3 regions of the Comamonas sp. 14P8.1.4 genome follow, and region 1 is predicted to be linked to each of the others. Evidence: predicted binding sites of a transcription regulator. Region 1 holds the regulator's gene; each other region holds the start of a gene.
What was found. The regulator FNR, encoded in region 1, switches genes on or off when oxygen is low (the NO sensors DNR and NnrR bind a similar motif). The targets are predictions, from matches to a motif close to TTGATNNNNATCAA.
Positions count from the first base shown of each region.

Region 2: the regulator FNR is predicted to act here: its motif matches at 1,915-1,928, upstream of ubiM (5-demethoxyubiquinol-8 5-hydroxylase UbiM).
Region 3: the regulator FNR is predicted to act here: its motif matches at 2,015-2,028, upstream of AC27VO_RS11490 (bacteriohemerythrin).

Region 1 covers NZ_JBYOKN010000004.1:74,367-77,640, forward strand. Annotated here, with positions in the region: gene ccoG (cytochrome c oxidase accessory protein CcoG) at 1-337, shown strand, start outside; gene AC27VO_RS09620 (FixH family protein) at 404-691, shown strand; gene AC27VO_RS09625 (hypothetical protein) at 874-1,125, shown strand; gene fnr (fumarate/nitrate reduction transcriptional regulator Fnr) at 1,249-1,974, opposite strand; gene hemN (oxygen-independent coproporphyrinogen III oxidase) at 2,174-3,274, shown strand, end outside.
Region 2 covers NZ_JBYOKN010000002.1:282,061-285,334, forward strand. Annotated here, with positions in the region: gene AC27VO_RS05990 (acetoacetate--CoA ligase) at 1-1,798, opposite strand, end outside; gene ubiM (5-demethoxyubiquinol-8 5-hydroxylase UbiM) at 2,030-3,274, shown strand, end outside.
Region 3 covers NZ_JBYOKN010000006.1:86,603-89,876, reverse strand. Annotated here, with positions in the region: gene AC27VO_RS11500 (Bug family tripartite tricarboxylate transporter substrate binding protein) at 1-518, shown strand, start outside; gene AC27VO_RS11495 (hypothetical protein) at 833-1,183, shown strand; gene AC27VO_RS11490 (bacteriohemerythrin) at 1,420-1,926, opposite strand; gene AC27VO_RS11485 (hypothetical protein) at 2,479-2,772, opposite strand; gene AC27VO_RS11480 (SPFH domain-containing protein) at 2,772-3,274, opposite strand, start outside.

The DNA of each region.
Region 1 (3,274 bases):
GCGTGAGCCGCTGAAAGTCGACGTGATTCGTGACCGTGCCTCGCTGGCGCGCATTGCCTCGGGTGGCAAGCTGGAGAATGTGTACCGCCTGCAGGTCATGAATGCGACAGAGCTGGCGCAGACCTATGTGGTCACGGTCAAGGGGCTGCAGGGCATTGAGGTGGCGGAAGCTACGGCTGTTGCGGTAGATGCAGCGCAGACGCGTGGGGTTGCGGTGCGGGTGCAGATCCCATATGGGTCTGCGCAGGCGGGCTCACACCCGATCGAGTTCGAGATCACGGCGCAAAGCGGCCAGGGTCACGTGCTGGAGAAGTCGGTGTTTATCGTGCCGCGCTAAAAGCGGTGCATGGTGTGTGGAAGGCGTAGCCCTTGCACACCCTGTTTGATTCAAAGAGAGTTTGGTATGTCTCAGATTGCAAAGAAGCTGGAAAAGAAGTCGGGCCCCTGGTGGAAATACGGGCACGTATGGCTGGTGCTGGCAGGCCCTGCGATTGTCGTGGTGGCCGGTGTGACAACGGCCATGATTGCCATGCGCGGTGCAGATCCGGTGGTCGATGAGAACTACTACCAAAAGGGGCTGCATATCAATCAGGAGCTGCGACATGCCGAAAAAAGCCTGGCCCCAGCCGGTGCGGCACGCAACCATGCCACCACGCCGGATGCAGACTTGCCTGATCTTTCACCCAAGTAAAACGGGTGCTTCACTATCAGTAGCTGCTAGCGCTTGGTATGCAATGGCTTGAGGATTGAATCCATTTCAAATCATTGCTTGATAAGCGCTTGCAGCTATTGTTTTTATTGAGTGTTTCTCCCACACACCAGCCAAAGGATCGATGTTCACAATAGGTACAGACTTCATGCGAAGGAGGGTGTATGTGGACACGTCGTTTAATGTGGATTCTGTGGCCTGCCTTCTTGGCGGCCGGTGTGATGGAAATGCTGGTGTTTGCCGCCTTTGATCCGCAAGACATGTTGTGGCTGGGGCAGGGTGTGCAGCTGTCCCGCACGGCCATTTACACCTTGGCATTTTTTGCATTCTGGGCCGTGTTTGCGGCGGCGGGTTATCTGACGGTGCTGCTGTCCATGTCTGCCGCTGAGGTGAATGCACAGCCCTCTGCACTGTGAAGTGAAGCGCCTGGCCGCATAAGTCGCCTGCGCTGGCGCTGCGCCGCTGGTTAGCCTGAACGTTGGCCATAAAAAAACCTCCCTGGCGAAAGCGGGGAGGTTTTTTTTGATGGTGGGTAGCGCTTATTTATTGCATTCGTGCTGGCTGTTGACCAGACGTTGCAGGGCCGCCGTATCCAGAATGCGCACGTGGCGCTGTTTGACTTCCACCATGCCTTCTTCCACAAACTTGGAGAACGTGCGGCTGACGGTCTCCAGCTTCAGGCCCAGGTAGCTGCCGATTTCTTCACGCGTCATGCGCAGCACCAGCTCAGAAGACGAGAAACCGCGGGCATGCAGGCGTTGCACCAGGTTCAAAATGAAGGCAGCCAAGCGCTCTTCGGCGCGCATGCTGCCCAGCAGCAGCATCACGCTGTGCTCACGCACAATTTCGCGGCTCATGACTTTGTGCACATGGCTTTGCAGTGCGGTCACTTCGCGCGAGATTTCTTCCAGACCATCGAAAGGCATCACGCACACTTCCGCGTCTTCCAGTGCGACGGCGTCACAGGTGTGGTGGTCATTGACAATGCCATCCAAACCAATGATTTCGCCGGCCATCTGGAAACCGGTCACTTGATCGCGACCATCTTCTGTGGCGACGCAGGTCTTGAAAAAACCGGTTCGAATGGCGTAGAGCGATGTGAATGCTTCTCCATTGCGAAACAGCGTTGCTCCGCGTTTGACTTTGCGGCGCGTGGCCACAATGTCATCAATGCGCTGCAGCTGCTGCTCATTCAGGCCTACGGGCATGCAGAGTTCGCGCAGATTGCAGTTGGAGCAGGTAACTTTGATGGTTGGAGGAGTCATGTACTCAAAAGCCCGGGGTCTTGGAGAGATCAAAGGCTTGTGCGGTTAAAGATCAGAAAAAAGAAACTATCGAATTGCTCGCAGTTGCTATGAATGATGTAAGTTAAATTGTGACATCGCTTGTACAGCAACCTCTTGATGCACGTCAAGGATGAAGGTGGCCAATTGTTGCAAAGTCCTGTCATCAAGGAAGAACTTCATGACAGTTGTCACCCCCGAGCTCTTGCGTCGCTATGACGTGCCAGGTCCACGCTACACGTCCTACCCCACAGCGGATAGGTTTGTGGAGGCGTTTGGCGATAGTGACTATATCTTGGCCCTCAAGCAGCGCAAAGTGGCCGCTGCGGCCAAGCAGCCGATGTCGCTGTATGTGCACATCCCGTTTTGCGATTCGCTGTGCTACTACTGCGCCTGCAACAAGATCATTACCAAGCACCATGAGCGTGCGGTCACCTATATGCGCTATCTGGAGCGTGAGGTGGATCTGCACCTGCAGCATTGCGGTCGTGGCCAGGCGGTGAGCCAGTTCCACGTCGGTGGTGGGACACCAACCTTTCTGACCGATGATGAATTGCGCGCGCTGTGGGGCATGCTGCGCGAGCGCTTTCAGTTTGACCCTGCGGGGGAGTATTCGATTGAAGTCGACCCACGCACTGTCACGCGAGAGCGACTGGCGGTACTCAAGGAAATCGGCTTTAACCGCCTGAGCTTTGGCGTGCAGGACTTTGATCCCGAGGTGCAAAAAGCCGTGCACCGCGAGCAGCCCGCAGAGCAGGTGTTTGATTTGGTGGCGGCTTCGCGCGAGCTGGGTTTTGAGTCGATCAACGTTGACCTGATCTACGGACTGCCCAAGCAAAATCCGGAATCGTTCGCGCGCACGCTGCAGCAGGTGGCGCAGTTGCGGCCCGATCGCATTGCGCTGTATGCCTATGCACATTTGCCAGAACGCTTCAAGCCTCAGCGGCGCATCTTGCAGGCCGATTTGCCATCCGCGCCCGACAAGGTGGGTATGTTGTCGGCCGCGATTGAGAGCTTTATGGCTGCGGGTTACGTCTATGTGGGCATGGATCACTTTGCCCTGCCGGAGGATGCATTGGCAGTGGCCAAGCGCCAAGGGCGTTTGCACCGCAATTTCCAGGGCTACAGCACGCAACCCGATTGCGACCTGATTGCGCTGGGCGTGTCTGCGATTGGCCGTGTGGCAGCAACGTACAGCCAAAATGCAAAAACGCTGGAAGAGTATTACGACCTGTTGGACCAAGGGCGCTTGCCCGTGGTGCGTGGTTTGGCCTTGTCACGG
Region 2 (3,274 bases), on a different contig from region 1:
CCACAAACATGGGCATGAAGCTCTCGCGCCCCAGGTATTCCAAGTCCACCACCATGCTGTCCAGCACCTCGGGCAAAGCCTCTACGGCGCTGTAGATTTCACTGGTGCCCATGCGCAGGCCATGGCGGTTGATGGTGGCATCGCTGCGCCCATAGATCGTGCAGCCGCCTTGCGGACTGACTTTGAGCCAGTCCCCATGCCGCCACACGCCGCCCATATCGGCAGTGCCATCGCCACCGCCGGGCTGGCGACCGTGGCCTGCCGGGTACATGTCAAAGTAGCTACTCAGATAGCGCTGGTTGCCCGGATCGCCCCAGAAATACAGCGGCATGGACGGAATGGGCTGCACGCACACCAGCTCACCCACGGCGTCCTGCACCGGCGTGCCCTGCTCGCTCCAGGCTTCCACCGCCGCACCCAGCATGCGGCACTGCATCTCACCGGGTTGCTGCACCAGCTCGCGGTTGCCGCCGATGAAGGCACCGCAAAAATCTGTGCCCCCAGACAGGTTGTTCCACCAGATATCCGCCGTCCCCATGCGTGCAAACTGCTCAGTACCCCAGGCCTGCACTTCCGGCGACAAGGGCGAGCCCGTGCTGCCCAGCACCGTGATGTGGGAGAGATCACCACACTGCACCAGATCCACCCCGGCCTTCATGCAACTAGCATAAAAAGCGGCGCCTGCGCCAAAACTGCTGACCTGGTGGCGCGCGGCAAACCGCCACAGCACACCCCAGTCGGGCTTGTCTTTGCTGCCGCCCGGGCTGCCATCAAAAATCATGCAGGTGGTGCCGCCGAGCAGGCCGCCGATCTGCGAATTCCACATCACCCAGCCCGTGGAGCTGTACCAGTGAAAGCGCTCGCCCCAGCTTTCCGGGTCATAGCTGCAGCCCACGTCGTTGTGCAGCGCCTTCATGGCCAGCGCCACAATCACAATGCCGCCGTGGCCGTGCACGATGGGCTTGGGCAGGCCGGTTGTGCCGCTGGAATACACAATCCACAGCGGGTGATCAAACGGCAGCCATTGCGGCGCAAACGCGGCGACAGCCGCATCGTCGCGCGCGACGGCATCGCTCCAGCTGGCACTGTCTGCCACCTGCTGCGTGGCAAACGGTGTACGCAGCACCAGCATGTGCTGCACGCTGGGCAGGCTGGCACGCAGGGCGCTGGCGATCTCGCCACGGTCCATGGACTTGCCTGCGTAATGCACGCCATCCACGGCGATCAGCACCTTGGGCTCAATCTGCTTGAAACGGTCCAGCACGGCCGCCGTGCCCATGTCGGGCGAACACACGCTCCACACGCCCCCCACGCTGGCCACAGCCAGGAAAGCCACGATGGTTTGCGGCACATTGGGCAAATAGGCGGCCACCCGGTCGCCGGGCTGCACCCCCTGGGCCTGCAGGTGCAGAGCCAGCGATGCCACCTGGCGGCGCAACTCAGGCCAGCTCAGTTCGGTCACCTCGCCCCGCTCGTTGTCCGCAATCACGGCGGGCATGCCTGCCGCATGCGCCGCATCCACATGGCGCAGCACCTGCTGGGCGTAATTGACCTGCGCGCCAGGAAACCACTGCGCGCCGGGCATCACGTTGCGACCCAGCGCCGCGCTGTGCGGTGTGGGCGACTGTAGGTCGAAGTAATCCCAGATGCTTTGCCAGAAAGCGTTCAGATCCCCCACCGACCAGCGCCACAGCGCGTCGTAGCTGTCAAATTGCAGGCCACGCTCTTGCGCCAGCCAGTTCTGGTAGCGGCGAATGATGGGTGTGCGGCGGGTATGGGGCGTGGTGGCTTGGGACATGGACACCAGCCTATCGGCACCGCCAGCGCCCGACCATGCCAGCGCCCCGGATTGACAAGCCGAAAGTTATTGACCGTTGGTCGGATCGCGCGAGAAGGCGCACCCACACCGTGCCATTGATGCAGTGCAAGCCACCGGCAGCACAAACCGACGCACAATGCACCATTCGCACTGACACAGATCACCCCGAGTCCGGGCCACAATAGGCCCACTTTCACAGTGATTGCACCCATGTCCATGAACACCGATGTCCTTATCGTGGGCGCAGGTCCTGCCGGCCTGTCGCTCGCCATCTCCTTGGCCCACGCGGGTTTGCAAGCCACGGTTCTGGAACTGCAAAACGAATCCCAACTGGCCAACTCCGCACCGGATGGCCGCGAAATTGCCCTTACCCACCCCAGCGTGCAGACCCTGCAGCGCCTGGGCACCTGGGCGCGCCTGCAAGACCACGAAATTGGCTCCATCCGTGATGCCATCGTGCACGACGGCCCGGTAGGCCAGCGCTCCACGCTGGATATCGTCTCCGAAGGCAGCGGCACCGATTACCTGGGCCGCATCGTGCCCAACCATGCGCTGCGCCGCACCGCCTGGGAAGTGGCCAGCCGCACCGAAGGTGTGACCATCCTCACCGGCGCCCGCGTGACCCAGGTCACCACGGGTGACACCCACGCCGAAGTGCACTACACCCTGGACGACAACGGCGCGCGCGTGGATGCAACGCCCCTGCGTGCGCCCCTGGTGATTGCCGCGGACAGCCGTTTTTCCAACGTGCGCCGCATGCTGGGCGTGGGCACGCAGATGACCGACTTTGGCCGCAGCGTCATCGTTTGCCGCCTGAGCCACACCATCTCGCACGAAGACAAGGCCCACGAGTGCTTTGGCTATGACCGCACCCTGGCCATCCTGCCCGTGCAGCCTGACCCGGAAACCGGCGAGCTGCTGTGCTCCGCCGTGGTCACCACCGATTCGGCCGATGCGCAGCAACTCATGCAGCTGTCGCCCGAAGACTTTGCCAGCCACGTGCAAAACCATTTCCAGAGCCGCCTGGGCGATATGCAGCTCGTGGGTGAACGCCACATTTACCCGCTGGTCGCCACCTATGCCCACCGCTTCAGCGGCGAGCGCTTTGCCCTGCTGGGCGACGCCGCTGTTGGCATGCACCCGGTCACCGCCCACGGCTTCAACCTGGGGCTGTCAGGGGTTGAGCGGCTGACAGCCTGCATCGTGGCCGCGCGCGCCGCCGGTCAGGACTGGGGCCGTGCCAGCGTGCTGGCGCCGTATGCACAAGGCCACCACCGCCATGCCTGGCCCATCTTCCAGGGCACCAATACGGTGGTGAAGCTGTTCACCGATGCGCGCCCCGTACCCCGTTTGGTGCGCCAGGCCATCATCCAGACCTCGCGCCGCATTCCGCCCATCAAGGCGGCCATCGTGGCCCAGCTCACAGGGCGCAGCCCCTGGGCACTGATCAGCAGC
Region 3 (3,274 bases), on a different contig from region 1:
TCTACGCCTCCAGCGGCATCGGCTCTCCGGTGCACATTGCCGGGGCCATGTTCTCGAACGCCGCCAAGGTCCGCATGACGCACATTCCGTACCGCGGGGGCGGTCTGGCCAACCAGTCCGTGCTGGCCAATGAAACCCAGCTCTCGTTTGCCACCATGCCTGGCGCCATGCCGCAAATCAAAGCCGACAAGCTGCAAGCATTGGCCGTCACCACCAAGACCCGCTCGCCCCTGCTGCCCAACACGCCAGCACTCAAGGAAATTCCGGGGTTTGAAAACTACGAAATCAACACCTGGAATGCAGTGCTGGCACCCGGAGCTACCCCCGCCGCCGTGGTCAGCAAGCTCAACACCGCCGTGGTGGCCGCACTCAAAAAAGAAAAACTCAACGCCCGCTTCCTGCAAGAAGGTGCGGTGCCCGAAAGCAGCACCCCGGAAACCTTGAGCAAGTTCATCGATGAGCAACTCAAATACTGGCCCGGCGTGGTCAAGGAACTGGGCAGCCAGCTGAGCAAATAAGGCGCAGCGCCCGCGCAGGCTGTTGTATACCCCGCACAAGGCAACCTCTGGGTTGCCTTTTTTCATGCCTGGGTGCAGTGCAGCACGGCAGCGCCCGTGGTGCGACCCAGGCACACTCTGTTGCCAGGCCCCCACATCCCGAGGGCTTGCCGTCACGACGGCTCAGGGTGCGTCGAGCACACCGTTAACCCGCAAAAATCCGACAGGCTGTAGGCTTAAACCGATAACCATACACAGCCTTCGTAGAATTTCGCCGAGCGGTCCCGTGCATCTTCACGGGCACTTCACAGGCCCTGCCTTCAGGAGCAAGCGATATGAAATCTTATGCGCGGTTGTATCCCCAAATGCTGGAACGCTTGCAGCAAGCCCCCGCCTTTGCCTCGCGCGAAGAAGCCGCCCTCGGTCTGCGTGCCGCTTGGCTGGCCGTGCACCAGGAGGTGGGCGCCAGCAAGCGGCTGATCCAGATCCTGCAAAGCGCGCGCATTTGCGCCGAACAAGGCTGGCGCGATATTGACTGCAATGTCTGCTACCTGGACAGCCCGGAAAGCCCCCCAGTGCGCCTGTTTGTGCATGCCAACGGCGGCATTGTGTTGCAGCGCATGGCACCGGATGACAACGAAATCATCTTTGCCAAACCGGGCAAAGTGTGCCTGCCCGCGCTGTGATGCCCGCTGGGGCATATGCACTGCGCGTGCCCTGCACACACATGCACGGCGCAACACAGACCTGCACACGTCCAATGGGCCGCTAGCACTTATCTAGCCAGTGCTGGCAGCTCATTTTTTTATTGTCTGCCATTTGCACTGCCCCCTGCTGGGCTCACTACCACTGCCCGGCCCACGTGCCCGAACGCTGCACACGTCCGGGCACGGGCCAGCAGCCCCCTCCCCACCAGATAACCTCAGGAAAAGATGCGCGCGAAAAATCCTTTGCGCTTGTGGCGCCCTTCCAGCTCACGCAGGATTTGCGCCTTCATCTGCTCCGTCGCATCCTTGCTGCCGCGCCCGCTCATGCGCTGGTAGGCCTTGACGGCATCGACATAGCCACGGTCTTCGTTGCGAATGTGGTTGAACAGCCAGCGCGACAGCAGGCCGTGCAGCTCGTTGGCCACATCCTCCCCCGCCTCAAAGCGCGCCTGCAGCTCACCCACGCGGCGGATGAACAGCTCGTGCACGCGCTTGTGCGGACCGGAGAACATATAGCCTGCCTCCTCGATCATCCCCTCCTCAAAGGCGAAGTGCGACAGCGTGTAGTCCACCGTCTCTTCAATCACCTCGCCCAGACCCTTGCGGTCATGGGACTCACGCACCTCATACAGCCGGTTGATGTAATCCACGATGCGGCGGTGCTGGATGTCGATCTCTTCAATGCCCGTATCCAGGTCGGGAACCCAATGCAAAATGGCCATAACGCGATGTAACTTTCATCAAATATCTGACGGAATTGCTACATCGTAGTTACCCTAGGCCTGCGCCGCTGCCCCATTTCGGTGCCGCGTGATGTGCATCAAGACACTTTGCGTACAAATTACAAGAATTGTCTCAAGATATTGCAAAATTCGCGCAACGGTTCAGATGTTCGCGGAAAACATCGATTTCCGGCATTTCAAGCGCCTGTGTGCGGTGGCATGGCATATTCCGCTGCTGAACACCCGCTTTCGTAGCCCTCACCCACAGGCTTCGCCCAGCGACAGAGGCTGCCAGTGCACCGCCCCACGCCCTCACCGCCATGCCTGCGGCCACGCAAAAACCACCCGCGCTTTTCCCCACGATCGTGGGCTGCCCGCACCTCCGGAGCGCGGCAGAAATCAGAAGAAGTGCGGGCGGAGACATGGCGGCTGGCTGGCCATGCATTCACCACCTAAATAGCCTCTAGCCCTTACAGCACCTGCGTTAGAAGCTCTGCTTTTTAGCACCAAGGTACGAATGGATCGTCGTGCCTTGGCACCACGCAGCGGGGGCTACGGCTTAAAGTCCAAGCCGTTTTGCACCGCTTCACGCATGCGCTGGTCGCGTTCAGACAGGGGGTCGGACTTGGGTTGACGGTCTTGCAGCGGGGCATCGCTGTGTGCAGGCAGCGCGGGCACCTCGGCCCGCTCTATCTGCCCCTTGGGCAAGTACGAAGGCTGGGCCATGGCATACACCAGCCACAGCGCCACCGTCAGCACGGCCAGCCACCATGTGCGCCAGTACCAGGCGGCACCCAGGCCCACCGCCAGCAGCGCCATGGGCAACAGGTTCAGCAGTAACACCATCACTTGCCCAGGCTCACCATGGGTACGGCATCGCCCAGGGTGGTGACGGGCAGCTTGCCATCCCACTTCTCAATCCAGGCACGCTCGTTTTCCAGCTTGCGCAACTGCAGCACGCGCGAATCCACCGACGCCGCCAGCGTGGCTTGCGCCAGGGCTTCGGTCTCGGCCTTTTCCTTTTCAATCGCCCGCTGCAAGCGCGCTTCGCGCAGCTCGCGCTCCAGGCGCGCGGCAGACACCTGCGTCTGCGCCTCTTCCTGCTGAATGGCTTCGCGGCGCTCGGCGGCGGCTTCTTGCGCCTTGGTGATGATGTCCGGGTACTTCAGGTTGGTGATACCCACGTGGCGCACCGCAAACGGCGTGCGCACCTCAATCGCCTTGCCCAGGCGCGCGCCCAGGTCGGCGTTGATTTTCTCGTTGCTCGATGCAATCTGGCTGATGCTGAACTGGCTCAGGTACTCCCGCACCTCGGCCTGAATGATCTGGCTGGCGTAGGTTTTGTACA